DNA from 3 places in the Arthrobacter sp. 01T414 genome. Region 1 is predicted to be linked to each of the others. Evidence: riboswitches for the same ligand, from Rfam matches in the RefSeq annotation. Region 1 holds a riboswitch; each other region holds the start of a gene.
The links. A riboswitch is a leader RNA that binds a small molecule or an ion and turns the genes downstream of it on or off. The one in region 1 is predicted to bind S-adenosylmethionine.
Positions count from the first base shown of each region.

Region 2: linked by a shared signal. The riboswitch ahead of metX (homoserine O-acetyltransferase MetX) and the one ahead of AC1DK9_RS04785 (aminotransferase class V-fold PLP-dependent enzyme) in region 1 are both predicted to bind S-adenosylmethionine.
Region 3: linked by a shared signal. The riboswitch ahead of AC1DK9_RS00315 (DUF1737 domain-containing protein) and the one ahead of AC1DK9_RS04785 (aminotransferase class V-fold PLP-dependent enzyme) in region 1 are both predicted to bind S-adenosylmethionine.

Region 1 covers NZ_JBFTQK010000001.1:1,019,259-1,030,727, reverse strand. The annotation lists gene aroA (3-phosphoshikimate 1-carboxyvinyltransferase) at 1-1,258, shown strand, start outside; gene rsgA (ribosome small subunit-dependent GTPase A) at 1,242-2,357, shown strand; gene hisN (histidinol-phosphatase) at 2,427-3,239, shown strand; SAM riboswitch class IV at 3,329-3,442, shown strand; gene AC1DK9_RS04785 (aminotransferase class V-fold PLP-dependent enzyme) at 3,477-4,898, shown strand; gene AC1DK9_RS04780 (class I SAM-dependent methyltransferase) at 4,970-5,728, shown strand; gene AC1DK9_RS04775 (Nramp family divalent metal transporter) at 5,827-7,119, shown strand; gene AC1DK9_RS04770 (metal-dependent transcriptional regulator) at 7,130-7,840, shown strand; gene AC1DK9_RS04765 (MFS transporter) at 7,837-9,255, opposite strand; gene AC1DK9_RS04760 (hypothetical protein) at 9,366-9,737, shown strand; gene AC1DK9_RS04755 (hypothetical protein) at 9,788-9,922, shown strand; RNA gene ssrA (transfer-messenger RNA) at 10,030-10,398, opposite strand; gene smpB (SsrA-binding protein SmpB) at 10,503-10,973, opposite strand; gene AC1DK9_RS04740 (peptidoglycan DD-metalloendopeptidase family protein) at 11,013-11,469, opposite strand, start outside.
Region 2 covers NZ_JBFTQK010000003.1:93,652-98,740, forward strand. The annotation lists gene AC1DK9_RS08965 (MFS transporter) at 1-429, opposite strand, end outside; gene metX (homoserine O-acetyltransferase MetX) at 601-1,758, opposite strand; SAM riboswitch class IV at 1,770-1,885, opposite strand; gene AC1DK9_RS08975 (bifunctional o-acetylhomoserine/o-acetylserine sulfhydrylase) at 1,945-3,261, opposite strand; SAM riboswitch class IV at 3,324-3,439, opposite strand; gene AC1DK9_RS08980 (VOC family protein) at 3,660-4,298, shown strand; gene AC1DK9_RS08985 (isopenicillin N synthase family dioxygenase) at 4,395-5,089, opposite strand, start outside.
Region 3 covers NZ_JBFTQK010000001.1:75,865-87,333, forward strand. The annotation lists gene AC1DK9_RS00300 (glutamate--cysteine ligase 2) at 1-964, shown strand, start outside; gene AC1DK9_RS00305 (O-succinylhomoserine sulfhydrylase) at 961-2,169, opposite strand; gene AC1DK9_RS00310 (rhodanese-like domain-containing protein) at 2,166-2,603, opposite strand; gene AC1DK9_RS00315 (DUF1737 domain-containing protein) at 2,600-2,917, opposite strand; SAM riboswitch class IV at 2,932-3,046, opposite strand; gene AC1DK9_RS00320 (hypothetical protein) at 3,227-3,988, shown strand; gene AC1DK9_RS00325 (aminodeoxychorismate lyase) at 3,997-4,974, opposite strand; gene cls (cardiolipin synthase) at 5,068-6,543, shown strand; gene pabB (aminodeoxychorismate synthase component I) at 6,585-8,648, opposite strand; gene AC1DK9_RS00340 (low molecular weight protein-tyrosine-phosphatase) at 8,645-9,229, opposite strand; gene AC1DK9_RS00345 (DUF4386 family protein) at 9,433-10,203, shown strand; gene AC1DK9_RS00350 (S1C family serine protease) at 10,200-11,252, shown strand; gene AC1DK9_RS00355 (LysE family transporter) at 11,321-11,469, opposite strand, start outside.

The sequences.
Region 1 (11,469 bases):
GGCCGCCCTCGCGGACGGTCCGTCCAGGCTGCGTGCGCCGCTGCACTCGCGGGACTCGGCCTTGATGATCGAGGCCCTACGGCAGTTGGGGGCCACCATTACCGAAGTGCCCGGCGACGGAGCCTACGGCCCCGACCTGGCCATCACCCCCATTGCGCTCGATGCTGCTGCTGCCGAGACCGCCATCGACTGCGGCCTCGCCGGCACGGTCATGCGCTTCGTTCCGCCGGTTGCCGCGCTGCACCGCGGCCGGACGGTGTTCGACGGCGATCCGCACGCCCGCAAACGGCCGATGGGCACCATTATCGAAGCCCTGACCGGCCTCGGCGTGGCAGTCAGCGCGCCGGACGGCGGACCGGCATCGTCATTGCCGTTCTTCGTCGAGGGCACGGGCGAAGTCCGCGGCGGCCACCTCGTCATTGACGCCAGCGCCTCATCCCAGTTTGTCTCCGCCCTGCTGCTGGCCAGCGCCCGCTTCACCGAGGGACTCCACTTGGAGCACCGCAGCAGCGACGGAGCAAACAGGCCGGTGCCGAGCCTCGACCACATCACCATGACGGTGGCCGCACTGCGCGGCGTCGGCGTGGCGGTCGACGACTCGGTGCCAAACCACTGGGTGGTCTCCCCCGGCCCCATCCGTGCCTTCGACCAGCGGATCGAACAGGACCTCTCCAACGCCGGGCCGTTCCTCGCGGCGGCGCTTGCCACCCGTGGCACCGTACGGATCCCCAACTGGCCGGCCGGGACCACGCAGGTCGGGGATCTCTGGCGCGGCATCCTCGCCAGCATGGGCGCCACCGTGACGCTGGAGGGCGGCACGCTGACCGTGACCGGCGGTCCGGAGATCAAGGGCGGCGACTTCGACGACACCAGCGAGCTCGCTCCCACCGTGGCAGCCCTCTGTGCCCTGGCCGACGGCCCCTCCCGGCTCAGCGGAATCGCCCACCTCCGGGGCCATGAAACGGACCGGCTCGCCGCCCTCGTTGCGGAAATCAACCGCCTCGGCGGCGACGCGGAAGAAACCGAGGACGGACTCATCATCCGGCCGGCGACGCTGCACGGCGGCGTCGTGCACAGCTACGCCGACCACCGGATGGCCACCGCCGGTGCCATCCTGGGACTCGCCGTCCCCGGGGTCCAGGTCGAAGACATCGACACCACAGCCAAGACAATGCCCGGTTTCCCGCAATTGTGGACGGCCATGCTCGGCCAGACAGGCACCCCAGACAAGGACGCCGCCGGTGGCACGCAGCACTGATTCCTGGGACGAATCCGACGTCAGGATCCGCCCCAACAAAAAGGGCTCCCGCCCCCGCACCAAGGACAGGCCCAGCTACGACGACGCCGTCACCGGCCGGATCGTCACCGTGGACCGGGGCCGTTACACCGCCGTCGTCGGTGAGGGCACAGCCGACGAACGCAAGATCATCGCGGCCCGGGCCCGGGAGCTGCGACGCAATCCCGTGGTTGCCGGGGACTTCGTCTCCCTCGTCGGGGACGTCAGCGGCGAACCCGACACCTTGGCCAGGCTGGTCAAGATCCAGGACCGCCGGACGCTGTTGCGCCGCAGCGCGGACGACACGGACCCGATCGAGCGCGCCGTCGTCGCCAACGCCGACCAGCTCGTCGTCGTCGTAGCCGCGGCAAACCCGGAACCGCGCACCGGTTTCATCGACCGCGCCCTCGTGGCCGCCTATGACGCCGGCATCGATCCCCTGCTGCTGGTCACCAAGGCCGACGTCAAGGATCCCGCCGAGCTGCTGGCCAACTACCAGCACCTCGACTTCCCGGTCATCATCTCCAAGACGGCGGATTCGGCCGCCTCAGGCATCGACGCCCGCTCCGACGACGGACTGTCCGCCCGGTTGGACAAGGCCGCGGTCTCGCAGCTGCGAGAGCACCTCGACGGGAAAGTAACCGTCATGCTGGGCCACTCCGGCGTCGGCAAATCCACCATGGTGAACGCCCTCACCGGGGCCGAACGGGCCACGGGCGGCGTCAACGCCGTCACCGGCCGGGGCCGCCACACCTCCTCCTCGGCGCTGGCGTTGAAGGTCAGCGATGCCCCGGCCGGCAGCTGGATCATCGACACTCCCGGCATCCGATCCTTCGGCCTGGCCCATGTGGACCCGGACCGGATCCTGCGCTCCTTCCCGGACCTGGCACCGGGCACCGACGACTGCGAACGAGGCTGCAAGCACGACGCCACCGCCGTGAACTGCGGAGTGGACGCGTGGGTGCAGGGCGGCCACGCGGGCCCGTCGGGACCGGCCCGCCTTGCCTCCCTGCGCCGGTTGCTCGGCACGGATCCGCGGATGGAAGCGCAGGAAACCAAGGAACTCGGCAGCGTCTCCTAGCAGCGCCCACTAGGCAGGCTGCGACGTGGCCTCCCCGTCCTCGGGGCGTTTTGACGGTAGTTTGGAAGCATGAGCCAACCAGCTTCGAGCTACAACGATGACCTGCGCCTTGCCCATGTACTGGCAGATTCCGTAGATTCCCAGACCATGAGCCGCTTCAAGGCGCTCGACCTTCGGATCGAGACGAAGCCGGACCTCACCCCCGTCACCGACGCGGACAAGTCCGCCGAGGAAGCCATCCGCGGCCAGCTTTCCCGCTCCCGCCCGCGCGACGCCGTCCTCGGCGAAGAGTTCGGCAGCTCCGGCCACGGCTCGCGGCGGTGGATCATCGACCCGATCGACGGCACCAAGAACTTCGTCCGCGGCGTCCCCGTCTGGGCCACCCTGATCGCCCTTGTGGACGAAGGAGAACCCGTGGTCGGCGTCGTCAGCGCCCCCGCCCTGGGCAAGCGCTGGTGGGCCGCTAAAGGCGCCGGCGCGTACATGGGCCGCTCACTGGCCGCCGCCACCCGGCTGAAGGTCTCCAACGTCTCGCGGCTCGAGGATGCGTCCCTCTCCTACTCCAGCCTCGGCGGCTGGAAGCAGCGCGGAAACCTCGACGAGTTCCTCGGCCTTACCGAAGAGGTATGGCGCACCCGCGCCTACGGCGACTTCTGGTCCTACTGCCTCGTGGCCGAGGGCGCCGTCGACATCGCCTGCGAGCCGGAGCTCAACCTCTACGACATGGCCGCGCTCGTCCCGATTGTGACGGAGGCCGGGGGCCGCTTCACCTCGCTCGACGGCGAGGACGGACCCTTCGGCGGCAACGCCCTGGCCACCAACTCGATCCTGCACTCGGAAGTCCTGAAGCGCCTCAACCCCGGCCTCGACGACCTGCTCTAGTGTGGCGCGCCAACGGCAGTCCGTAACACTGCGCTTCACATTCCGGCCTGCCTTTTCGGCGCGGCCGGCCATGTCCTAGGCTCGAAGCAGGTCACGAGTGCCAGCGCTAAACCCCGGTTTGCTGGCCGGCAACCCTCCATTCGCGGCGGGGTGCCCCGGGTGACGACCTGGCCGGTCCGGAGCGGACCCGGCAAGCGCGGATCCCCTGTGAGCGGGGTCCTTTTCGAGCGAGGTCCCATGACGACTGCCACCATCCCCAGCCACAGCACCTCCCCCGCCGCCGTTGGCGACGCACGTATCGACGCCGCCCGCCAGCCGCTGTCCGCGGTGTCCGGCGCTGAAATCCAGGCCCCACTGATCCAGGGCGGCCAGGTCCGCTACGCCAACCTGGACTACGGAGCCTCGGCCCCGGCACTGTCCGTGGTGTCCGCCTACCTGAACGAGATCCTGCCGTACTACGCCAGCGTGCACCGCGGCGCCGGGTACGCCTCCCAGCTGAGCACCTCAGTGTACGAAAACGCCCGGAACATCGTCCGCGACTTCGTCGGCGGCCGGCCGGACGACTCCGTGATCTTCACCCGGAACACCACCGACTCGCTGAACCTGCTGGCCGGCTGTTTGCCGGCCGACGGCGGCCGGCACACCGGCGAGGTGCTCTACCTGGACATCGAGCATCACGCCAACCTGTTGCCCTGGCAGAACGTCCCGCACCGCAGCGTCGTGGCGGCCCCCACCCTGCGCGGCACCGTGGAGCGGCTGCGGGCGGAACTCGCCCTTGGCGGCGTCAACCTGCTCGCCGTGACCGGCGCCTCCAACGTCACCGGCGAAATCCTGCCGATCCGCGAGCTGGCCGCCCTGGCGCACGAATTCGGTGCCCGGATTGCCGTCGACGCGGCCCAGCTCGCCCCGCACCGCCGCATCGACATCGCCGCGGACGACGTCGACTACCTCGCCTTCTCCGGCCACAAGCTCTACGCCCCGTTCGGCGCCGGCGTGCTGGTGGGACGGCCGGACTGGCTGGACGCCGGCACCCCGCATCTGGCCGGCGGCGGCGCCGTACGGGACGCACGGCTCGACTCCGTCAGCTGGACCACAGGCCCAGCCCGCCACGAGGGTGGCTCCCCCAATGTCCTGGGTGCGGCCGCGCTGGCCCGTGCCAGCCAGGTCATCGAGGCGCTCGACGAGCAGCAGTGGCACGCCCACGAGGACGCCATCCGCTCCTACCTGGTCGAGGGGCTGCAGCTGATCGACGGCGTGAGCGTCCACCACATCTTCGAGGACACCGCCCTGGCGACCGGCCCCGGGACGATCGGCGTCGTCAATTTCTCGGTGGCCGGTTACGACGCCGGACTGGTCGCGGCCTACCTGTCGGCCGAGCACGGCGTCGGACTGCGCGACGGGCGGTTTTGCGCGCACCCGCTGCTGAAGCGGCTGGGCCTGCCCGCCGGGTCGCTCCGCGCCAGCTTCGGCCTCGGGTCGCGGCTTGAGGATGCCGAGCGGCTGCTCGCCGGAATCCGGGAGCTGCGGCGGAACGGCCTCGGCTGGGACTATGTCGTGGACGCCGGACGGTGGGTGCCGGCCAACGACACCCGCAGCTACCCGCACTGGGCGCCCAACACGCCTGGCACTGCCGGCGCCGCCCCCTGCACCGCCGACTAAGGGCTCCGGGGTCCGGCCCCGTGCGGTAAATTCGGATGGTACTTACCAAAAGCTGCCGAAGGAGATCGCACGTGGCACGCGGCGGCCCCAAACTCCACCACCACCGGCGGCAGGAGCTCGGCCAGAGCTTCCAGGACGGCGGCGAGCACTACGACCGGGTCCGGCCTGGCTATCCGGCGGATTCGGCCGACTGGCTGATACCCGCAGGGGCCAGCGACGCCGCCGACCTGGGCGCGGGGACCGGCAAGTTCACGACCCTGCTGGTCGAGCGCGGGCTCCGGACCGTGGCCGTGGATCCGTCCCTCGACATGCTCGAGCAGCTGCGCCGGGCCCTGCCGGGCGTCACCGCCGTCGAGGGCACCGCCGAATACACGGGCCTGCCGGCGGAGGCCTTCGACCTGGTTACAGTGGCGCAGGCCTGGCATTGGTGCGATCCGCTGCTGGCCAGCACCGAAGCGGCACGGATCCTGCGCCCGCACGGTGTGCTTGGCCTGGTCTGGAACCAGTTGGATACCTCCGTGCCCTGGGTGCACCGGCTCTCCCGGATCATGCACGCCGGGGACGTCCACAAGCCCCACTTCAGGCCGCCGCTGGGTCCCGAATTCACCGGGCTGCAGAGCCACCTCACCCGCTGGGAGGATCCGGTGACCACCCGGGACATCATGGAACTGGCCAAGTCCCGGAGCTACTATCTACGGGCCGGCGAGGCTACCCGCGCCAAGGTGCTCGGCAACCTCGACTGGTACCTGCACGAACACCTCGCGCACGGCCCGGATGAGATGGTGGCGCTGCCCTACCTGACGCAAAGCTGGCGCGCCACCAAAGCCTGAGGTTTCCGCATTGCACCGTCGCCGCCGCGACGCCTATGATTTCGGTGTGCCTAACTTTTGCGTGTAGGCACTCAGGAACTTCTTGGGAGCCCGCAGTGCTGGAAACAACCGGACACGAACCCCAGCCCGCAGGGCACCCGCCTGCCCGCAGGATCCGGGGTAGCCGCCGGGCCCTCCTCGGTCTGCTCGGCCCCGCGTTCGTGGCCGCTATTGCCTACGTGGACCCCGGCAACGTCGCCGCGAACCTCACGGCCGGCGCCCAATACGGTTACCTGCTCGTCTGGGTGCTTGTTGCCGCCAACGTGATGGCCGTGCTGGTCCAGTACCAGTCCGCGAAGCTCGGCATCGTCACGGGCAAGAGCCTCCCGGAGATCCTCGGCGAGCGGCTCAGGCCCGCCTGGCGCCGTGCTTTCTGGGTGCAGGCCGAAATCGTGGCCGCGGCGACGGACCTGGCCGAAGTGGTGGGCGGCGCGGTGGCCCTGTATCTGCTCTTTGGCCTGCCCCTCCCCCTCGGCGCCGTCATTGTCGGCGGCATTTCGATGGCCCTGCTCGCGGTGCAGAGCCGGAACCAGCAGCGTCCGTTCGAGTTCGTCATCATGTTCCTGCTGGGCATCATCACCGTCGGGTTCCTGGCCGGGCTGTTCATCAGTCCGCCTGACCCGGGCGGCGTCGTAGCCGGCCTGGTTCCAGGATTCCAGGGCCCGGACACCGTGCTGCTGGCCGCGAGCATGCTCGGCGCCACCGTGATGCCGCACGCCATCTACGTCCACTCGGCGCTCTCCCGTGACCGGCACCGGCCCAATCCCCATCTCCACGTCCCGCCGCACGCCATTGCCCGGCTGGTCAAGGCCACGCGCTGGGACGTCGTCGCGGCGCTGGCCGTCGCCGGCATCGTCAACATCGGAATGCTGCTGCTGGCCGCGTCCACGCTGGGCGGCGAAGGGGGAACGGACACGATCGAAGGCGCGCACGCCGCCATCACGGCCAACCTCGGTCCGGTGGTGGGCGTCGTCTTCGCCGTCGGCCTGCTCGCCTCCGGCCTGGCTTCCACCTCGGTGGGCTGCTACGCCGGCGGCACCATCATGCAGGGCCTGCTCAAGATCCGGATTCCGCTGATGACGCGCCGGGTACTCACCCTGGTTCCCGCCGTCGTGCTGCTGGCCGTCGGCTTCGACCCCACCTGGGGACTGGTGCTCAGCCAGGTGGTGCTCAGCTTCGGCATTCCCTTCGTACTGGTCCCTTTGGTGGTGCTGACCAGCAGCAAGACCCTGATGGGCCAGTTCGCGGACGGCCTGACCCTGCGCGTCGCCGCCGTGGTCAGCGTTGTCCTGGTGGTGGCGCTGAACCTGGTCCTGCTGTGGCTCACCTTCACCGGTGCCGCCGGACGGTAGGCTTGGGGCTGTGAAGACCAGTCCGCCCTCCTCCTCGATCGAGGACTACGTCAAGGTCATCTACTCCTTCACGGAGTGGCAGGACAAGCCCATCACCTCCACGCAGCTGGCCCAGCGCCTCGGCGTCGCGAACTCCTCGGTCTCCGAGATGGTCCGCAAGCTCAAGGACCAAGGCCTGGTGGACCACAAGCCGTACAGCGCCGTCACCCTGACCGCGGACGGCGTGCGGCTGGCCCTCTCCATGGTCCGGCGGCACCGGCTGATCGAGACCTTCCTGGTCCAGGAGCTTGGCTACCGCTGGGACGAGGTCCATGACGAGGCCGAACTGCTGGAACACGCCGTCTCCGACACCTTCATTGAGCGGATGTCCGCAAAGCTGGGCAACCCGGTCCGCGACCCGCACGGGGACCCCATTCCGGCAGCAGATGGTTCGGTCCTGATGCCGCCGGCGTACCGGATGAGCGAGCTCGACGACGGCCACACCGGCCGGATCACCCGGATCAGCGACGAGAACCCGGAACTGCTTCGCTACCTCGCTGCGGAGCAGATCGACCTGGACGCCGACGTCGAGGTGCTCGGCCGGAAGCCGTTCGGCGGCCCGCTCGTGGTCCGTATCGGCACGGGAGCGGCGCTGCGCGAAATCGACCTCGCCGACGAGGTGGCCTCCGCGCTATGGGTACACAGCGACGCCGCCCACTCCGGCTGCAGCGTCGCCCCCTAGTCCGCCCGGCCGCCCGCGTCCTGGCTCTGCCCCTGCTCCTGCCCCGGCGGCGGATTCCTGATCCCGACGGCGGACGCCAGGGCGCCCGCGATGAAGAGTCCCGCGGTGACCGCCGCTGTGCCGTGCAGGCCCGACGTCGTAATCACCGGCCCGGTGATGAGGCCGGCAAAGGCGATGGCCACCAGGCCCGCGATACGGGCGACCGCGTTGTTCACCGCCGATCCGATGCCGGCTTCCTCCGGATCCACGGCTCCCAGGATGGCCGAAGTCAGCGGCGCCACGGTCACGGCCAAACCGACGCCGAAGACCACCAACCCGGGGAAGACCTGCGCGAAATAATCCAGCGGCAGTCCGATGCCCATCAGCATGACGAAACCCGCCGCGCAGAGCAACGGCCCGGCGGTCATGAACCAGCGCGGGCCGAACCGGCCCGAGAGTGCCCCGATTTTGGCTGAAAGCAGGAGCAGGATCAGGGTGGACGGCAGCAGGGCGAAGCCGGCGGCCGTGGCGCCCAGGCCGGCGACCTGTTGCAGGAAGAGCCCCAGCACGAAGAAGCCGAGGTTCAGCGCGCCGTAGATAACGGTGGTGGCGATGTTGCCCCAGCCGAAATTCCGGATGGCGAAGAGCCGCAGCGGCATCATCGGCGCCGGGGTCCGCCGTTCGTGGAGCAGGAAGGCGGTGAGACCGGCGACGCCGAGCACCAGCGGCAGCCAGACCTGCGGGGCGCCCCAGCCAAGGGTCCCGCGTTCGATGAAGGCATAGACGATGCCGCCCAGTCCGATGATCGCCAGTACGGTTCCGGCGACGTCAATGGTGCTACCGGGCGCGCGCCCCAGGTCCATCTCCCGGAGCTTGCGCAGGGCCGGCCACACGGCAACCGCCGGAACTATGTTGAGGAAGAAAATGACCCGCCAGGTGAACACGTCCACGGAGATACCGCCAAGTACGGGGGCCGCCACGATGGCCCCGGACGTCCAGGCGGACCACTTGCCAATCGCTGCGGACTGGGCCGGGCCGCTGAACACGGTCACGATCAGGGCAAGCGAACTGGGCACCAGCAGGGCTCCGGCGACGCCCTGCAGCCCGCGGGCCACAATCAGCGACTCCCCGTTCCAGGCCAGGCCGCAGAGGATGGAGGTGGCGGTAAAGCCCGCGAGACCCCATTCCAGGACCCGCACCCGGCCAAATTGGTCCGAGAGCGATCCTGCCACGAGGATGAGTGCCCCCAGGGTCAGCAGGTAGGCGTCCACCACCCATTGCTGGACCACCAGGCCGCCGCCGAGCTCCCGGTTTATCGCCGGGAGGGCAAGGTTGACCACCGACCCATCCAGAAAAGCAATGAAGGACGCGATGATCGCCACGTACAGCACGCGCTTCTCAAGGCTGGACATGGCTGCGGCGGGAGTGCCGGACATGGCTGCTGCCTTCCTCACTGCCCGTTTGGGGGCGGGCGCCGGGTTTGGGATGAGCCTAGCACCGGCCGCTCGGCAGCTGTTGATGTGCCGGAATCCCGTAAAGTTGAAGGATGGTTACGAGACGTGAAGCTGCCCAGATCCTTGATATTCCGCTGGAAATGGCGCACCGCCACGGCATTCCGTCCCGCTTGTCCGACGCCGAACTGGATGAACTGCTGGACAGCCCTCCTGCGTGGCTGCTGCAGTCCCGGGCCAACCGGACGGGCAAACGCCCGGTTTGGGTGCAGCTGACCTGTGCCGTCTGCGGCTTCTCCGAAACCGCCCGGCCCAAGAAGTGGTGGCCGGAGTTCAGCTACATCTGCTGCGCGCACCACGCCCCGTACGAACTGCCCGCCCTGCACGCCGGGCTGGTCCGCAGCGAGTACGAGGGCGTCGGGAGCCGCTTCATCGGCATCGTGGACGTCGCGGTACCCGAGGCGTAGCCTTAAAAGCACGGGCTCATCCCGGGCCCCCACCTTTTAGGGAGCGCGAAATGCCTGATAAGTCGCCGCACCGGCACCTGACCAAGAAGCCGGTCAAAACCATCAAGGAAAAACGGGCCGAGAAGAAGGCCAAGCACATCGTGGACGAGCACACAGATCCGGTGGCCCACATCAAGAAGCGTTGATCGGCGCCCGGCGTCGGACGCAACGCAGTACCAGCACAACAAAAAGGCCGGAAGCTGATGCTTCCGGCCTTTTGCTACGGGGTGGAACTCCGTTGCCGGGGCTCCCTATGTGGAGATGGGGGGAATTGAACCCCCGTCCGATGTCGTGTTGTCAGGGCTTCTCCGGGCGCAGTTTGCGTCGGATTTTCTCGGCCCCAGCCATCCTGCAAACAGGTGGCTGATCCGGGCCCAGTCATCTAAGAGTCCCGTTCACCCCGATGACGGAGGTAAACAGCAGTGGCTATCTAAATGACGCCAGGATCCGGGGCAATAGCAACCTCGGGCTGACGGACTGTCTTACTGCTTAGGCAGCGAGAGCGAAGTCAGTGCGTTTTGATTCGGCACTTATTGGTTTGCAGACAGCGTTTACGAGATAATTCTGCATCCTCGGCCCGCTTCACCTGTCGCGACTAACATCGTCGAAACCGATCATCCCCGTATTTTTTTACCAAACCGGTCGGGATCTGCTCGATCCTTCCCGGACTACCAAGCATAACGCACCCCAGCGGGGATTCATTCCCGCCGGTTCCGGAACCGTCGGCTAGCGCCGGTTCCGCTCGCGCATGACGCGCAGGGCCTCGCGCTTGTCCTGCTGCTCACGCAGCGTCTGGCGCTTGTCGTATTCCTTCTTGCCGCGCGCGACGCCGATCTCGACCTTCGCACGGCCATCCACGAAATACAGCTGCAGCGGCACGATCGTAAAGCCGGACTCGCGGATCTTGTGCGAGATCTTGGTCAGCTCCTCGCGGTGCAGGAGCAGCTTGCGACGCCGCCGGGCGGCGTGGTTGGTCCAGCTCCCCTGGTGGTACTCGGGGATATGGATTCCCTCCATCCACAACTCGTCGTTGTAGAAGGTGCAGAAGCCATCCACCATTGAGGCGTGGCCCTCGCGGAGGGACTTGACTTCGGTGCCCATGAGCGCGATGCCCGCCTCATAGGTGTCCATGATGTGGTAGTCGTGCCGGGCCTTGCGGTTGGTGGCCACTACCTTCCGGCCACTTTCTTTAGGCACGGTGAAACTCCTTAGTCGATGGATCGGGTTAGTTCCAGTTTAGAGCAGGCCCATCGGGTCGACTGCCTGGCCATTGACCCACGTCTCGAAGTGCGAGTGGCAGCCGGTTGAGTTGCCGGTGGTCCCGGAGTAGGCGATCAGCTGCCCCTGGCTTACCTGCTGGCCTGCCGAGACCACCACGGAGGTGTTGTGGTAGAAGATCGTGGTCAGCGAGTTGCCCTGCACGACACCGTGGGAGATCTTCACGTGGTTGCCGCCGCCGTCGTTCCCCCACCCTGCGGAGAAGACAGTTCCGGCCGCCGGGGCGTAGACCGGGGTGCCGCAGGGGGCACCGAAGTCGATGCCGGTGTGCATGTAGCCGCCCTGGCCGTAAAAGTCGATAGTGCCCGGCGGCGTTGCGCGCCAGCCGAAGCCGGAGGTGATCGGAATACCGTTGAACGGGCTGCGCAGGCCGAAGGCCGAGACGGGTCCGGGAGGCGCCGGTACGTAAGGCGCG
Region 2 (5,089 bases), on a different contig from region 1:
GCCGCCGACGGCGAAGCCCTGGGCGAAGCGCAGGAAGACCAGCAGGGCCGGCGCCCAGTAGCCGATCTGCTGGAAGCTCGGGAGGCAGCCCATCAGGAAGGTCGAGACGCCGACCAGGATGATGCTGAGCTGCAGCAGCTGCTTGCGGCCGAACTTGTCACCGAAGTGGCCGAAGACAATGCCACCGATGGGGCGGGCCACGAAGCCCACTGCGTAGGTCAGGAACGCAGCAAGAATGCCGTCCAGTTCCGTGCCCGAGTTGGGGAAGAACATCTTGCCAAAGACCAGGGTGGCGGCGGAGGCGTAGAGGAAGAACTCGTACCACTCCACCACCGTGCCGGCCATGGAGGCCGTTACTACCTTCTTCAGCCCGGACGTCTTGACGTCCGGCTCCTCTGCGCGCCTTACGGCGGCGTTTTCCGTGCTCATGCGAACTCCTTCGGTGTCCCCTTCGACACCCCGTGGATTATTAGGCTGACTGTGCGTGTGTGAGTTGGAACACACGGCGTCATTCTCCACGAGTATGGACGTCGTTCACGGCAGGCTCAACGACTAATAGCGCAGAGGGTGTCTGCAAAAATGCACACCCGGCGGCCGCTGCTAGGCGAAGAAGTCACCCCGGAGCTGCCCGCTGAGCTGGCCGATTTCGGTCAGGAAGCCGTCGTGGCCGATCGGGGCCTCGATGAGATGCACCGGAACCTCCCCCGGCAGGGCTCGTGCGAGTTCTTGGGACTGGGCGGGAAAATACAAGCGGTCCGAGTCTACGGCCGCCACGAAGAACTCGGCGGTCGCGAGGGAAACGGCTTGCTCCAAGCTCCCCCGGCCGCGGCTGACGTCGTGGCTCATCAGCGCCTCGGTGATGGCGATGTAGCTGTTGGCGTCAAACCGCCGCACCAGCTTGTTACCCTGGTGGTCCAGGTAGCTCTCGACCTGGTAGCGGCCCCGGCCGGCCAGCGACCCTGCTTCCAGCGGGGCCTCGGCCGCCTGGGCGTTCCGTCCGAAGCGGCCGTCCAGTTCCGCGGCGGAGCGGTAGGTGATGTGGGCGATCCGGCGCGCCAGGGCGAGGCCGGCTTCCGGCTCCGGGCCGCCGTAGTAGTCGCCGCCCTTGAAGTTCGGGTCCTGGCGGATCGCCAGTGTCTGGGCCTGGGCAAACGCGATCTGTTCGGCGGTGCTACTGGCGCCGATGGAGATCACGGCACAGCGCCGGACCCGCTCCGGGTAACTGACGGCCCACTCCAGCGCCCGGGCTCCGCCCAGCGAACCCCCCAGCACGGCGTACCAGCTGGGGATTCCCAATGCATCGGCCAGTCGGGCTTCGGCGGCGGTGCTGTCCCGGAGGGTGACCAGCGGGAAGCGTGAGCCCCAGGGCCGTCCGTCCGGAGCCGGGGTCGACGGCCCGGTGGACCCGTAGCAGCCGCCGAGGATGTTGATGGACACCACAAAGTACTTCTCGGTGTCCACCGGGGCGCCTGGACCGGCGAGCTGTTCCCACCAGCCCGGCTCCTCGCCGGCACCGCGGGTGACGTGGGTGTCACCGGTCAGGGCGTGCTCGATCAGCACCGCGTTGGAGGCATCGGCGTTGAGGGTCCCCCAGGTTTCGTAGGCGAGGGTGACCTCCGGCAGGACGGCGCCGGACTCAAGGGACAGGGAGCCGACCGGGAGGCACTGCACCGTCCCGTCGGGAACGGCCGCCGTCGTGCGTTCGGCGCCGGAGGTATTGTTTTCGGGTACACCCATGCGGGTGACAGCAATCGTCATGTGAGGACCTAACTTCGCGCTTGCCCGCCGTCAGCTGACCGGCAGGCCAGGTCTTCACCCGGGGCACCCCGCCGCAAAAGGAGGGTTGCCGGCCAGCAAGCCGGGGCTGTCACTGGCACTCATGACCTGGCTCGATTCTACGAAACACGGCGGCGCAAGCGCGAAGATTGTGACGGCTGTGTGACCTCAGCCGTTCTTGGCCGCCCGGAAGCCTGCGTCGAGGTCCGCGATGATGTCGTCGATGTGCTCGAGCCCCACCGACAGCCGGACCAGGCCGGGGTGTACGCCGGCTACCGCCTGCTGTTCCGGCGAAAGCTGGCCGTGGGTAGTCGACGCCGGGTGGATCACCAGCGAGCGCACGTCACCGATGTTCGCCACATGGGAGTGCAGCTCAAGGGCGTCAACGAAACGCTTGCCGGCTTCCGCTCCCCCGGCCAGGTTGAAGGAGACGACGGCGCCGGTGCCTTTCGGGCCGTACTTGCGGCCGCGCTCGTACCAGGGGCTGGACGGCAACCCGGCGTAGGCGACGGACTCGACGTCGTCCCTGGCCTCGAGCCATTCGGCCACGCGCTGGGCATTGGCGACATGCCGCTCCACCCGCAGGCTCAGCGTCTCGATGCCCTGGGCGATGAGGAAGGCGTTGAACGGGGAGACGGCCGAGCCGAGGTCGCGCAGCAGCTGGACCCGTGCCTTGAGGATGAAGGAAAGATTCGCGCCCAGCGCCCCGTCCGACCCCAGGTCCCGGGCGTAGACCAGTCCGTTGTAGCTGGGATCCGGGGTATTGAAGCCGGGGAAGCGCTCCGGGTCCTTGCCGAAGTCGAAGTTCCCGGAGTCGACGATCACGCCGGCGATCGCGGCACCGTGGCCGCCGAGGTACTTGGTGGCCGAGTGGACCACGATGTCAGCGCCCCACTCGAGCGGCCGGATCAGGTAGGGGGTGGAGAGGGTATTGTCCACGATCAGCGGCACCCCGGCCCGGTGGGCCACATCCGCGACGCCTTCGATGTCCAGCACGTCCTGGCGGGGGTTGGATACCACCTCGCCAAAGAACAGCTTGGTGTTCGGCTGAACGGCCTCACGCCACTGTTTCAGGTTGTCCGGGTCTTCCACGAACGTCACGGAGATGCCGAACTTCTTCAAGGTGTGGGCCAGCAAATTGTAGGTCCCGCCGTAGAGGCTGGGGCTGGCCACGACGTGGTCCCCGGCTTCGGCGATGTTGAGGATCGCGAAGGTTTCCGCGGCCTGGCCGGAACTTAGCAGGAGGGCCCCGAGGCCGCCTTCGAGGCTCGCGATCCGCTGTTCCACCGCATCCTGGGTGGGATTGCCGATCCGCGTGTAGATGGGGGCCAGTTCGGCGAGCGCGAAGCGGTTGGCGGCGCTTTCGGCGCTGGGAAAGACGAACGACGTCGTCTGGTAGATCGGCAGCGACCTCGCGCCGGTGGCGGAGTCCGGCTCCTGGCCGGCGTGGATCTGGCGGGTTTCAAAGGACCAGGCGTTAGACATTTGGTGTGCTCCTAGGACTGGGCACAGGCCGCACCGGGCCCCGTGGGACCGGAACGGCTCAGGCGCCGCGCTTGCCGCCCGGCGGACGCCGGAGGGCCAGGTCTTCACCCGGGGCACCCCACCGCGCAAGGAGGGTTGCCGGCCAGCAAGCCGGGGCTTGGTGCTGGCACTCATGACCTGGCTTCAGTCTAGGAAGCAGCCCCGGCGGCCGAATAGCTTTGTGACAAAGATGAAGGACCGTTGCACCGGCACCCCGGACGCCACCCCTGAAGGAGAGCCCGCCGGAAAGCGCGCCCGGGCGGCCGGCTGATCCGCCCGATCGCCGCGGAAAATGACATCCCACCACGGTTAGGGCACCCTAAGCTGAGAGCTCCATCACAAAGTGCCAAGATGATGGCATGCGCATGGATCACGTCTCTTACGCCTGTGAACAGGATGGCCTGGCTGCCACCACCGAACGTATTGCGACCGCCCTCGGAGTCGAAGCCGTCAAGGGCGGAGTACACCCCCGATTCGGGACCCGCAACATGATCATCCCGCTCGCCGGGCACAAATACCTCGAGGTCGTGGAGGTCCTGGACCACCCCGCCTCGGACAAGGCACCGTTCGGGCAGGCAGTCCGCGCCCGCTCGGCAGCCGGCGGCGGTTGGATGGGCTGGTGCGTCGAGGTCGACGACCTGGCGCCCTTCGAGGAGCGGCTGGGCCGCTCGGCCGTCAATGGCAACCGCAAGTTCCCGGACGGTCGCGAACTGGTCTGGAAGCAGATCGGCATCCTGGGCCTGATCGCGGATCCGCAGGTCCCCTACATGCTGAAGTGGGAAGGCGACCCCGAGCTGCACCCGTCCAACGCCTACGCAAGCAGCGTGAAGATGTCTGCCCTCACGATCGCGGGCTCGGCCGAGCGTGTGACCGAGTGGCTGGGCGAACCCGTCGAGAGGCCGCTGGAGGATGTGGACGTGCACTGGCTGGCCCCGCACGGGACGCCGGGAATCATGTCCGTCACCTTCGAAACCGATTCCGGAGCCGTCACCATCTGACGCGTCTTCCCCGAAAAACTTCGGCCGCCAGCAGCGGGTGCCAATGATGCCACCCACCGCTGGCGGCCGAATTCGCTTCTGGGCCGGCCAGGCCGGTCAGTGCTTGAGCAGGTCCGGGTGGTGGACCTCGACGACGTTGGGGTGCGCCCGGAGCCGGTAGCGCAGGGCGTTGTCGCCGTAGGTCTCCAGGATCGGGCTGTTCGTGGGGTCCACCGAAAGGCCGCGGGCCTTGGCCTGGAACTCCGGGCTGACCGCGAGGCGCGGCATGGTGGCATCCAGCGCCGGGTTGTAGAAGAACGGCAGCGAGATTCTGTCGGTGCCGCGGAGGGGCGAGATCACCCGGTGCAGGGTGGCCTTGAGGTATCCGTTGGTCGCCAGTTCGAGCATCTCGCCGATGTTGACGACGAAGGTTCCGGGCACTTGGGGCGCGTCGATCCACTGGCCCTGGTACTCGACCTGGAGGCCGCCCTTGCCGGGTTCCACGAGGAGGAGCGTCAGCACCCCGCCGTCGCGGTGGGACCCCACGCCCTGCTTGGGTTCCGGATCGGACTCCCCCGGGTACCGCACGATCTTCAGCAGCGGGAAGGCCCGGGCGGCAAACGCCGCGTCGAAGGTATCTTCAGGGGCACCGAGGGACAGGGCCAACGCCCTCAGGAGGTCCAAGGAGATGGCGCTGAGGCGCTCGGTCCATTCGGTGACGATCTCCCGCATCTCGGGCAGGTCTTCCGGCCACAGGTTGGGACCCTCCAGCCGCCAGTAATCGGCGACGCCGGGGGCTTGATCCACGGTGT
Region 3 (11,469 bases), 940 kb from region 1:
CCGGGCCTTCGCGGGCCGGGTTGCCCGGATGCACGGGGCCCGGGTGGCTGCGCTGGCCACCTCGCCGCTGGAATCTGCCACCCACACGACGCCCAACCCGCGCTACGCCACCATGCAGAAGCGGTTCGGCCTCACCGTCCAGGAGCAGCTGACCTGCGGGTTCCACGTCCACACCTCCATCGAGTCCCCGGAAGAGGGCGTCGCCGTCCTGGACCGGATCCGGGACAAACTGGCGGTGTTGATCGCGCTCAGCGCCAACTCGCCGTTCTGGAACGGGACGGAGACCGGCTTCGAGAGCTACCGCACCCAGGCCTGGAACCGCTGGCCGGCCGCTGGGCCCTCCATGATCTTCGGAAGCCTTCCCGTGTACCGTCGGGTGGTTACGCGGCTGCTGGAGAGCGGGGTGCTGTTTGACGAAGGGATGATCTACTTCGATGCCCGGCTGGCCCGGCACCACCCCACGGTGGAGGTCCGGGTCGCGGATGTCTGCCTGCGGGCGGAGGACGCGGCGCTGATCGCCGTCCTGGTGCGGGCCCTGGTAGAGTCCGCCAGCCGGGAGTGGCGCGACGGCGTGGATCCCGTCCCCGTGCCGACCGTGCTGTTGAAGATGGCCGCGTGGCAGGCCAGCAACTGCGGGCTGCGCGGGAAACTCCTCGACTTCGGCAGCTTCCGGCCCGCTCCGGCCGGCGAGGTGGTCCATGCCCTTGTCGACTTCGTCGCCCCCGTCCTAGCGGAGCAGGGGGAGCTTGAGCTGGCGCGCCGCGGCGTGGACCGGGTGCTGGCCAACGGCACGGGCTCGCAGCTGCAGCGCCAGGCGCTCTGCGCACCGGGGCTGGACACGCCCACCGACGACGCCGGCCTGGCCGCCGTCGTCGCCCATGCCGTCCGCGTCACGATGCTCGGCGCGGACGACGAAGGAGCATCGGAGCAGGCCGCGCTGCTCTCGCCGGTGCGCCGGAGCTAGACCTGCTTGAGTGCCTGTCCGAGGTCGCGGATCAGGTCCTCGACGTCTTCCAGGCCCACCGACAGCCGCACCACCCCGTCGCTCAGCCCGATCGCGGCCCGGCCCTCCGGGCCCATGGCGCGGTGCGTCGTGGTGGCCGGATGGGTGATGAGGGACTTTGAGTCGCCGAGGTTGTTGGAAATGTCGATGATCCGCAGCGCGTCCAGCAGCGCGAAGGCAGCCTCCTTGGCCGAGCGGCCGGGCGAAGGCGAGAGCTCCAGCGTCAGCACAGTGCCGCCGGCCTTCATCTGCTTGGCGGCCAGTTCGTATTGCGGGTGGGACGGCAGCAGCGGGTACTTGACCCAGTTGACCGCGGGCTGGGCCTCCAGCCATTCGGCGAGCCGCAGCGCCGAGGCGGAGGAGTGGTTCACCCGCAGGGCCATCGTCTCCAGGCCCTTGCTCAGCACCCAGGCGTTGAAGGCGGACAGTGCCGGGCCGGTGTGGCGCATGAGCTGCTTGACCGGGCCCTCGATGAATTCGCGGGTACCCAGGATCGCGCCGCCGAGGACCCGGCCCTGGCCGTCGATGTGCTTCGTGCCGGAGTACACGATCACGTCCGCGCCGAGCTCCCCGCAGCGCTGCAGCAGGGGAGTGGCGAAGACGTTGTCCACCACCACGGTCGCACCGGCGGCGTGCGCCAGTTCGCTCACCGCGGCGATGTCCACAATTTCCTGCATGGGGTTCGACGGCGACTCAAAGAACACGGCCGTCGTCGGAACGGCCAGCGCGGACCGCCACTGCTCGAGGTCCGGGCCATCCACGAAGACTGTCTCCACGCCCCAGCGCGGCAGGATTTCGTTGAGGATGACGAAACAGGAGCCGAAGAGCGAGCGGGCCGCGACCACCCGGTCGCCGGCCCCCAGCAAGGCGCCGAGTGCGGTGAACACGGCGGACATGCCCGACGCGGTCGCAAAGCACGCCTCGGTCCCCTCCAGCAGCCGGAGCCTTTCCTGGAACGTTGCCACCGAGGGGTTGCCGTAGCGGGAGTAGACGAACCGCTCGTCCTCGCCGGTGAAGGCGCGCTCGGCTGCGGCGGCGGATTCGTAGACGAAGCCCGAGTTCAGGAAAATCGGCTCGGTGGTCTCCTGGAACCCGGTCCGGTCGAGTCCGCCGCGGACGGCCTGGGTGTCCGGGCTCCAGCCCTGGGCGTCGGGATTGAAGCTCACTTAGTGCTTTCCTGGTTGGTGGGCAGGCCGCGGTTCTTCCAGCCGTTCACGGTCCGGCTGCCCGTTGGTCCGGGTTCACCCTCGAAGCCCTCCAGGACGTTGTAGGCGGTGAAGCCGGCCGCCGTGGCGGCGTTGGCGGCGGCGACCGAGCGGGCGCCGGAACGGCACAGAAAGACGAGCTCGGTGCCCTTCGCCTGTTGCTTCAGTTGTTCGCGCAGTTGCCGCTGGAGTTGCTCCAGGAACTGCGGGTTGGCGGCTCCGCCGGCCAGGCTCCACTGGACGAACAGCGGATCCTGCCGCTTTTCGGTGGCGGCCGCGGTGGCCGGGACACCGATCTGCGCCCATTCCCCCTCGGTGCGGACGTCCACCAGGACGGCGCCCGCCTCCAGCTTGGCCCAGGCTTCCTGCGGGCTCAGGTCTCCGGCGTAGCTCATGCGTGGCCCTCGCCAGCGAACTCCGCCCCGTCCAGCTCGTCCACCGCGTTGGCGACCGCGGCGTCGGCGCTCGCGATCGCGGCCGGCAGCACGAGCGCCTGGGCCACGATCACGGTACTGCCGTTGAACGTCGCGGAGGGGCTCCCGTGCAGCACGTAGCCCTCCGCCAGGGCGGCGGAGACACGCTCACAGAAGCTGCGGTCGTCGGGTCCGGTGAACAGGCGGTAGGCCAGTTTTTCCTCGGCCGGCGCCCCGCCGGCGGGGGACTGGGCGGGGGCTGTGGCGGGCACGGCGGATGCGGATGCGTCGGGCATGACGGATCTCCTTACTTTCACGCTTGCAGCTCGAATGGTCGATATGCCGAGTATTCACCTGAGGCACCCCGCCGCGAAAGGGAGGGTTGCCGACCGGCAAGTCAGGGCTTGGCGCCGGGTCTCATTACTCATTCAAAAACGTAGCACTGACGACGCCGGCCGCCACGGCGGCGTCGTCATGTTAAGTCACGCTCCCGCTGGCATGGCACCTTTCCCGGAGCGGTCCAATGTCGTAGTGTCACCGTTGACGCGCCTCCGGGGAACTGCCGGCGCCCATCCGCGCTCTCACACAATGAATTGGGGATCCACATGTACCTGCGACGCCTCGCGCCGATCGCGCTTTTGATGTCTGCCGCCGTCGCCCTCGCCGGCTGCGGCGGTTCGACCGCCCCGGCCGGGACGTCCCCCGCCGGAACGCCGAGCGCGGCAGCGTCCGCCACCGAGTCGCCGAGCCCGACCCCGACTCCCGAGGCAAGGACGTACACCAGGACGGAGCTGGCTGGAATCGTCGCCGGCCTTCGGGACAGCCAGGACAAGCGGCTGACCGCAATCCCGGCGGCCGAGCTGGAGAAGGGTATCGCCTCGTCCAAGGAAATGATGTCCTCGGTGGTAATCACCCCGAAGGCCTGTGCCGCGGTGGCGGACAGCAACGCCCAGATCCCGGCGGGCAGCACCTACGCCGCCGGTGGGTCGCAGTCGGCCAAGATGCGCGCCGTCACGGCAGTGACCCTTGTGGCAGTCAAGGATCCGGCAGTCCTGGCCAAGAACCTCGAGAGTTCCGCCAAGGTCAGCAAGGAGTGCGCCGACTTCACCATCGAGGTCCAGGGCCAGAAGGTCACGAACAAGACCGTGCCCCTGGACGTGAAGACCAATGCGGACAAGACCTATTCGACACTGATGGTCCAGACGCTGCCGAACAAGGAGACCATCAGCACCTTGGTGGTCATGGGAGTCACCGGCGGGTTCTCGGCCACGGCTGTCGCCACCGGACCGGATGTCACCAAGACGTCCGCGGCCGAGCTGACCCGGCTGGTCAACGACGCCGTCAGCCTGAGCGGCGCCCGGGGCTAAGCCCCGCTCTACTCGATCGTGGCGAACAGTTCGTTGAGCTCGGACGTGAGCTGCCGCCGCAGTTCGGGGGTGRCGATCTCCTTGCCGTCGATGTGGTTCACCGGCGCGAGAAGCCGGATGCTGGAGATGAGCCAGACGGCGTCGGCGTCGTACAGGTCGTCCGGGACGAGCGGGCCGTAGCCCAGCTCCCACCCGGCGGCCTTGGCCGCGGTGAACAGGGCGCCCTGGGAAGTGCCGGGAAGGATTCCGCTGTCCAGCTGCGGGGTGATCAGCCGGCGCACGGTGCGGACTCCGCCCGCGCCGTCGTCGCTGGTCTCCAGGTGCGCCAGCAGCACGGTCGACGTCGGGCCCTCCAGGACCCGGCCGTCGGCGGAGGTGAAGATGACGTCGTCCGCGCCCTGGTGGTGGGCGTACCGGAGCGCCGCCATGTTGACCGCATAGGACAGGGTCTTGGCGCCCAGCAGCAGCCACGGGGCGCGCTCGCCCACCTCGCTGTCGTAGCCGCGGTCCAGCAGGAGGACGTCGATGCCGGTCTCCCGTTGCCGGCGGCCGGCCTCCGGGGGAGGTGAGGCCTGCACCCAGCACGTCGGCGTGGGGGCGCCCTCGACGCCGCGGCTGGCGAGCAGCTTCACCACGACCTCGTCGGCTTCGCCGTCGCCGCTGACGGATTGCCCGGCCGACTGGGCCGTCCCGCCGCGGTATTCGCTGACTGCGGTCTCGATCGCGCGGCGCCAGGCGTCCTCGCCGGGGATGTCCAGCTCCAGCGCGCGTGCCGAGCCCGCCAGCCGGCTCAGGTGTGCCTGCAACTTGCGCGGGCGCCCCCCGACCACCAGCAGCGACTCGAAAATGCCGTCCCCGCGGGTGGCGCCCTGATCGGTGGCCATCAGCTGGGGCTTGGACGAGTCGGCGACGCGGCCGTTCTCAAACGCGGGATCGAGGAACACCAGCACCGTTGCGCGGGCCGGATCAGAGGCGGGGGTAGTCATGCCTTCAGCTTAGTGCGGGAGTTGACGGGATAGGATTTGACGGTTACCCGTTCCGGAACTGTTCCGCGGGTCTGGAACTTGAGGGGTTCACCTGTGCTGTGGCCATTTTCGCTTGCGGATTCGCTTCCGTCCTGGGTGATCCTGATCCTGACCGTCGTCGATCTCGGCATCCGGGTCCTTGCCCTCGGCATCATTCCCGGAAACCGGCGTCCGACCACCGCCATGGCTTGGCTCCTGATCATCTTCTTCGTCCCGGCCGTGGGCCTGGTCCTATTCCTGCTCTTCGGTAATTTCCGGCTCTCCCGCAAGCGCCGTGCTCAGCAGGACGCGGTGAATACCCGGGTGCGGGCCGGCACGTCCGAGCTGGCCACGGTCGAAAGCCACTATGACGGCCCGGAATGGGTGTCCTCCGCCGCGGAGCTGAACAAGACCCTCGGCTCGCTGCCGATGGTGGACGGCAACCACGTGGAGCTCCTGCCCGGCTACCCGGACTCCATCAAGGCGATGGCGGCCGCCGTGCGCGAAGCCGAGTCTTTTATCAACGCCGAGTTCTACATCCTGAGTTCGGACCACGTCACGGACGACCTGCTCACGGCGATGGAAGAGGCCGCCGAGCGCGGCGTCGAGGTCCGCCTCCTGTTCGACCACCTGGGCACCCTGCGGATCAAGGGCTACAGCAAGCTCATCGCCCGGCTCAAGGCCAGCAAAATCCGCTGGCGGCCCATGCTCCCGCTGCGGCCGGTGCACGGCCAGTGGCGCCGCCCGGACCTTCGCAACCACCGCAAGATCATGGTGATCGACGGGGAAGTCGCCTTCACCGGTTCGCAGAACCTGATCGAGCCCTCCTACAACAACCCGCGGCACCGCAAGATCGGCCGGGAATGGGTCGAACTGATGGCCTGCCTGCGCGGGCCGATCGTCACCACCCTCAACGTGGTGTTCGCCACCGACTGGCTCAGCGAGACCGACGAATCCCTGGAACACCAGCTGGCGCACAGGCCGGAAGCGCACCCCGGCAACATCACCGCCCAGGTGGTGCCCAGCGGCCCCGGCTTCATCACCGAGAACAACCTGCGCCTGTTCAACACCCTGATCTACTCCGCGCAGCACAAGATCTCGATCTGCAGCCCGTACTTCGTCCCGGATGATTCGCTGCTGTATGCGGTGACGACGGCGGCGCAGCGCGGCGTGGATGTTGAGCTCTTCGTCTCGGAAAAGGGCGACCAGTTCCTTGTCCACCACGCCCAGCAGTCGTACTACGAGGCCCTGCTGGAGGCGGGGGTGCGGATCTACCTCTACAAGGCCCCGTTCGTGCTGCACGCCAAGCACTTCACGATCGACAACGAGGTCGCCGTGCTGGGCTCCAGCAACATGGACATGCGCTCCTTCTCGCTGAACCTTGAGGTCTCGGTGATGCTCCTGGGTGAGGACATTGTGCGGCGGATCAGCGCCGTCGAGGACACCTACCGGGGCATCTCGCGGGAACTCACGCTCGAGGACTGGATGAAGCGGCCCGTGGGCGTCAAGTACGTGGACAACGTCGCCCGGCTCACCTCCACCCTGCAGTAGGCCCCTGCAATAGCCCGGCCGCCGGTGCCCCGGCGTGCCGCCTAGCCCGGCGGGAACTCCGCGCCGAGGGCCGAGAGCACGCCGAAGGCCTTGGTCCGAATTTCCTCGTACTCTTCCTGCGGCGAGGAATCGGCGGTGATGGCGCCGCCGACGCCGAGGGTGAGGGTGCTGGCCTGGTCCGCCCCGCGGGACACCACCAGGGTCCGGATCGCCACCGCGAGATCGGTGGCGCCGCTGAGCGAGAAGTAGCCGATCGCCCCGGAGTAGACCCCCCGCGGCGCGCCCTCGAGCCGGTCCAGGATGGCCATGGTGCTGACCTTCGGGGCGCCGGTCATGGACCCGGCCGGAAAGCAGGCCGCCACGGCTTCGGCCCGCGGCATGCCCGGCCGGAGGCGAGCATCGATGGTGCTGACCATCTGGTGGACGGTGGCGTAGCTTTCGATCGCACACAGCCTGCTGACCGACACGGATCCGGGCACCGCGAAGTGGCTCAGGTCGTTGCGGAGCAGGTCCACGATCATGATGTTCTCGGCCCGGTCCTTCGGCGAAGATTCCAGCTCGCGGCGCAGCAGCTCGTCCCGGGCGGCGTCGGAGGCCCGGCTCCGGGTGCCCTTGATCGGTTCGGCCCGCATCGCCCCGTCGGCGTCTATCCGCAGGAAGCGTTCCGGCGAGGTGCTGGCCACGGTGACGTCGTCCAAGCGCAGGTAGCTCGCGAACGGTGCGGGGTTGCGCCGGCGCAGCGCCAGGTACGCCTGCCACGGTTCGAAATCCCCGGCGGCCGCGGTGGCCGTCAGCGCCGTCGTGAGGCAGACCTCGTAGCTGTTGCCCTCCGCGATCTCGTGTTGCGCCGCGCCGATCTTGGCCTTGTACGCAGCTTCGGTGTCGCGGGCGCTGAACGCCAGGGCGGTGCCGTTACCGGCGGCGGGACCGGTACTGGCCGGTTCCCGGTCCGCGGAAGCCGCCGCCACCGCCGCCCGCGCCGTGGCCAGCCAGTCCCCGGCATCGGGGGAGTCGAGGGCGAGCAGCCAGGCCGCACCCTCCCGGTGGTCCAGGACAACGGCGCGGCCGGCGAAGATCAGGCTGGCATCCGCGGAGCTGGCACCGACGTCGCTGCCGCCCGTCTCGCGCTTGAGCTCGTAGCCGAGGTAGCCGAGCCAGCCCAGGGTGAACTCGCACGGATAGCCCGCCGGACAGCGCACGACGTCGCGGCCCCAGACCCCGTCAAGCCAGCGGAAGAACCCTCCCTCGGTCTGCGCGGTGGCGTTGCCAACGCGCACCTCGGTCCGGCCGGAGCGGTGACGGGCCGACTGGCCGTAGCTGCCGCCGTCGTCCGCCAGGATGCTGAAACGGCTGCGTTCGGCGGCCTCCCCGCCCCAGCCCCGGCCGTCCTGGCCATCCGGGGGGAGTGAGGAATCCAGCCAGACCGCGTTGCGGGACCGGCCGTAGAGCGCCTCGAAGAGCCGGGCGGGGTGCGGCTCGGCGTCGATCCGTTCGGCCCGGAGCTGGAGTCCGCGGCTGGCCGACAGCTCGGGGAGCAGCACGGGCGCCAGGGCTGGTAGGTATTGGAGGGCCTGCAGCACCTCGGCCGGGGCGGCGCCGTCGGCGAGGTTGAGAACCCGCACATCGGCCCGGGAAGGAACGTCGTCGACGGCCAGCCACTCATCTTCCTGGCCGGCCCACTGCTCCCAGAAAGGCTCATAGCTCGCGCCATCGCGGGCAATCGCCCGGGCGCGGCGCTGCTCGTCGGAGGAATCGGCCCAGACCACGGCGTCGAGGAAGGCCGCGGCGGCCGCGGCGGCGGCGCCCACGCCCTCGACGAGGACGATTTCGGCCGGCTGCGTGAGGCGGGCCGCGCCGTCGTAGTGCCGTTCCCAGTCCCAGCTGACCCAGTGGGCCGGTTCGCCGCGGCGCAGCGGGGCAAGCACGGTGGCGGCATAGCGTTCAATGCCGGCAGCCAGCCCGTTCCAGCCGGGGTAGATGTCCTCCAGATGGAAGAGCGAGACCTTGTGGTGTTCCCGGAGGCGGGCCGCGAGTTCGATCGCCAGGGTGGTCTTCCCTGCGCCGGAGCGCCCGTCGATGGCGATGATGACGGGTGCGGGGCTCATGAACTAGAGCGTACCCGGTGCCCCGCGTCGTCCCGGTGCGGTTGGTCCGGGCTGGTCTCCACGCGCCCGCCGCTTTCCTGCAGTTGCGCCCTGACGTGCTCAAGGATGCCCGGGATGGCGGCGTGGATCAGCTCCCAGGTGTTGTCGAAGTCGGTGTGTCCGCCAAACCATGGGTCCTCAATGCCCTGGTCCAGGGGGTCCTTGCCGGCGACTGCGGGGTCGAAGCTGCGCAGCATCCGGATCTTCGCCAGCGAGGCGTGGTCCGGTGCAGCCTGGCGCAGCCAGCCGTAGTGGTCCACATCCAGGGCTAGGATCAGCTCACGTGAGTGGAACCACTCGCTGCGCCACTCGCGGGCGATGTGCCGCTCGGAGGAGATGCTGTGGGCTGCCAGTTTGCGGGCGGCCCGGGGATCGATCGGACGGCCTGCCTCGTAGGAGGTGATGCCGGCGGAGTCGATCTGGACGCCGGTCAATTGTGCGACGGCGGCGGCTTCTGCGAGCATCAGTTCGGCCATCGGGGACCGGCAGATGTTTCCGGTGCAGACCGTGATGATCCGGTACTGGCTCGACGTTGAGGTCATGACTAAGCATGGCGGATCCGGTGGCGTCTTGGCTAGCGGGGCGGCCGCGAATGTTACAGATGAGTCATTTCACTATACGTAATTTGACAAGTGTTGGGGCGGGCAGCAAGGGGCGGTCCTCCTGGCCCTGCGGGTTCTTCCGGCCACCCGGCGGGAGACTTTCGGCCCTGACGTGCCGGGGTGGCGCTGGCTAGCTTTGCACTATGGATGAGCGGCGAGTTTCCGGGCTGGCCCCAGGCGTGTCCCTCGGCGAAGAGCAGTGGCCTTGGCGGGGACTCTACCGGTCCGCCGGCATTGCCGCGATTTTCTTCGTGGCGCTGTTGCTCCTGGCCCTGGTTGTCGACTTCGTGTCCCCGCCGCCGGTGGATGGGGGCGCTGCAACCCTTGAGTTCATCGCGGCGAACAAGGAGCCCTACATTGCCGAGCAGATTCTTTGGATCCTGCCCGGCATTCTGCCGGTGATCGTGTTCCTGGCTCTCTTCGTAGCCTTGGCCCCGCTCGGCCGGAGTTCGGCGCTTGTCGCCACGGTCGTCGCAGGGCTGCCCTGGGCTCTCTTGCTCGCGGTGCCGGTGTCCAGCCGTGGTTCGCTCAGCCTCGTCTACCTCAGCGACCGCTACGTGGCGGCGCGATCGGCGGGTGAGCGGGGGGTCTTTGCCACTGCCGCAGAGGCCATTATTGCCGAAAACAACACTCCCACCATCGCCGGCCTGCTTTCGCCGGTGGGCATTTTTCTGGTCTCGGCGGTGATGCTCAAAGGGGTGATGCCCCGCGTCGTAGCCTGGCTCGGCCTGGCGACGGGAGCCCTTGGCGTCGTCAGCGAGGCCCTGCGGTTCGCGGCGCCCGAGTTCTACTGGGGCTACGGACTCCTGCTCTGGGCGTGGTTCATCGCCGTCGGCGTCAGCCTGCTGCGTCTGCAGCCGGGCTCCAGTGGCCGGGTCGGAAACGCGGCGCCGGCTTCCAAGCTGAGCCCGTGACGGATCGGGACTCCCCGGCCGCCCGTGCGCCGGCGCTGGGTGCGGACGGCGACGCGCCGTACGGTGCCCCGGCCGGGCCCGGGGCCGAGGCCGAGCCTGGAGCCGAGGCCGAGGCCGAGGCGGGTGCCGGTCCTGGTGAGCGTGAGCAGGTCCCGCCGCATCCTGCTCCGCGGGAAGAACCTGCCGCGCAGCCCCAAGGAAACGCCCCTGGTGGCCGGGCGAAGCAGTTCCCGCTCGGGTTCCTGCAGTTGCTGGGCATCATCCTGGCGGCCGCCCTCGCAGGTGCCGGTGCAGCCCTGCTGGTCGCCCGGTCCACCGGCTGGGGATCCGAGACCGTGGTCAAGCAGTACGTCGCCGGCGGCGGGTCCGGCCATCCTGCCGATATCAAGGGACTGTTGGCGGCCGCCCTGCCCGCCGTCGTCTCGGTGAAGGCCGCCACCACTCAGTCGAACCCCTTCCTGGATCCGGCCGGCGGCGGCCGGGTGACGGCCGAGGGGACAGGCATTGTGATTGGCGTGACGGGGGAGATCCTCACGAACGCCCATGTGGTCAGGGGGGAAGTCGGCGGCGCCTCGACCGTGACCGTGACCTTCCACGACTCGAGCACGCGCACCGCCCAAATCGTCGCCGTCGACAGCGCGCACGACGTGGCGCTGCTGAAGGTCTCCGGCGTGAGTAACCTGCCCGTGCTGGAGCTGGGCGACTCAGGGTCCGCGGCCCCCGGTGACTCAGTCGTTGCCATCGGCTACGCGCTGGGGCTGGAAGGCGGCCCCAGCGTCACCACAGGCATCATCTCGGCCACCGGGCGCACCGCCGCAGCCGAGGCTGGCTTCGGCAGGAATTCCCGGCTGACCAATCTGCTGCAGACCGATGCGCCGATCAGCTCGGGCGACTCGGGTGGGCCCCTGCTGGACGCCGCGGGCCGGGTGGTCGGCGTCAACACCATGGTGGCCACGTCCACCGCGCGGACCGCCGCGAACGGGATCGGCTTCGCCATCGCCGCTGACACGGTGCGGTCCCTGCTCCCGGCCCTGCGCGCAGGCGGCTAAGACCGACGTCGGGAGGTTAGGCCCGCAGTCGGCGCGAACGGACCCCGGCGGCCACCCCCGGCCGCCGGTTAGTGGATCACTGCCAGCAGCACGCCGACGGCCATGAACAGCACCCCGAAGGTCCGGTTGAGGATCCGCTGCCCGCGGGCGTCGTGGGTGAAGCGCTGGAAGCTCTTGGCGGCCGCCGCGAAGAAGAACCACATGACCAGGATGTCGA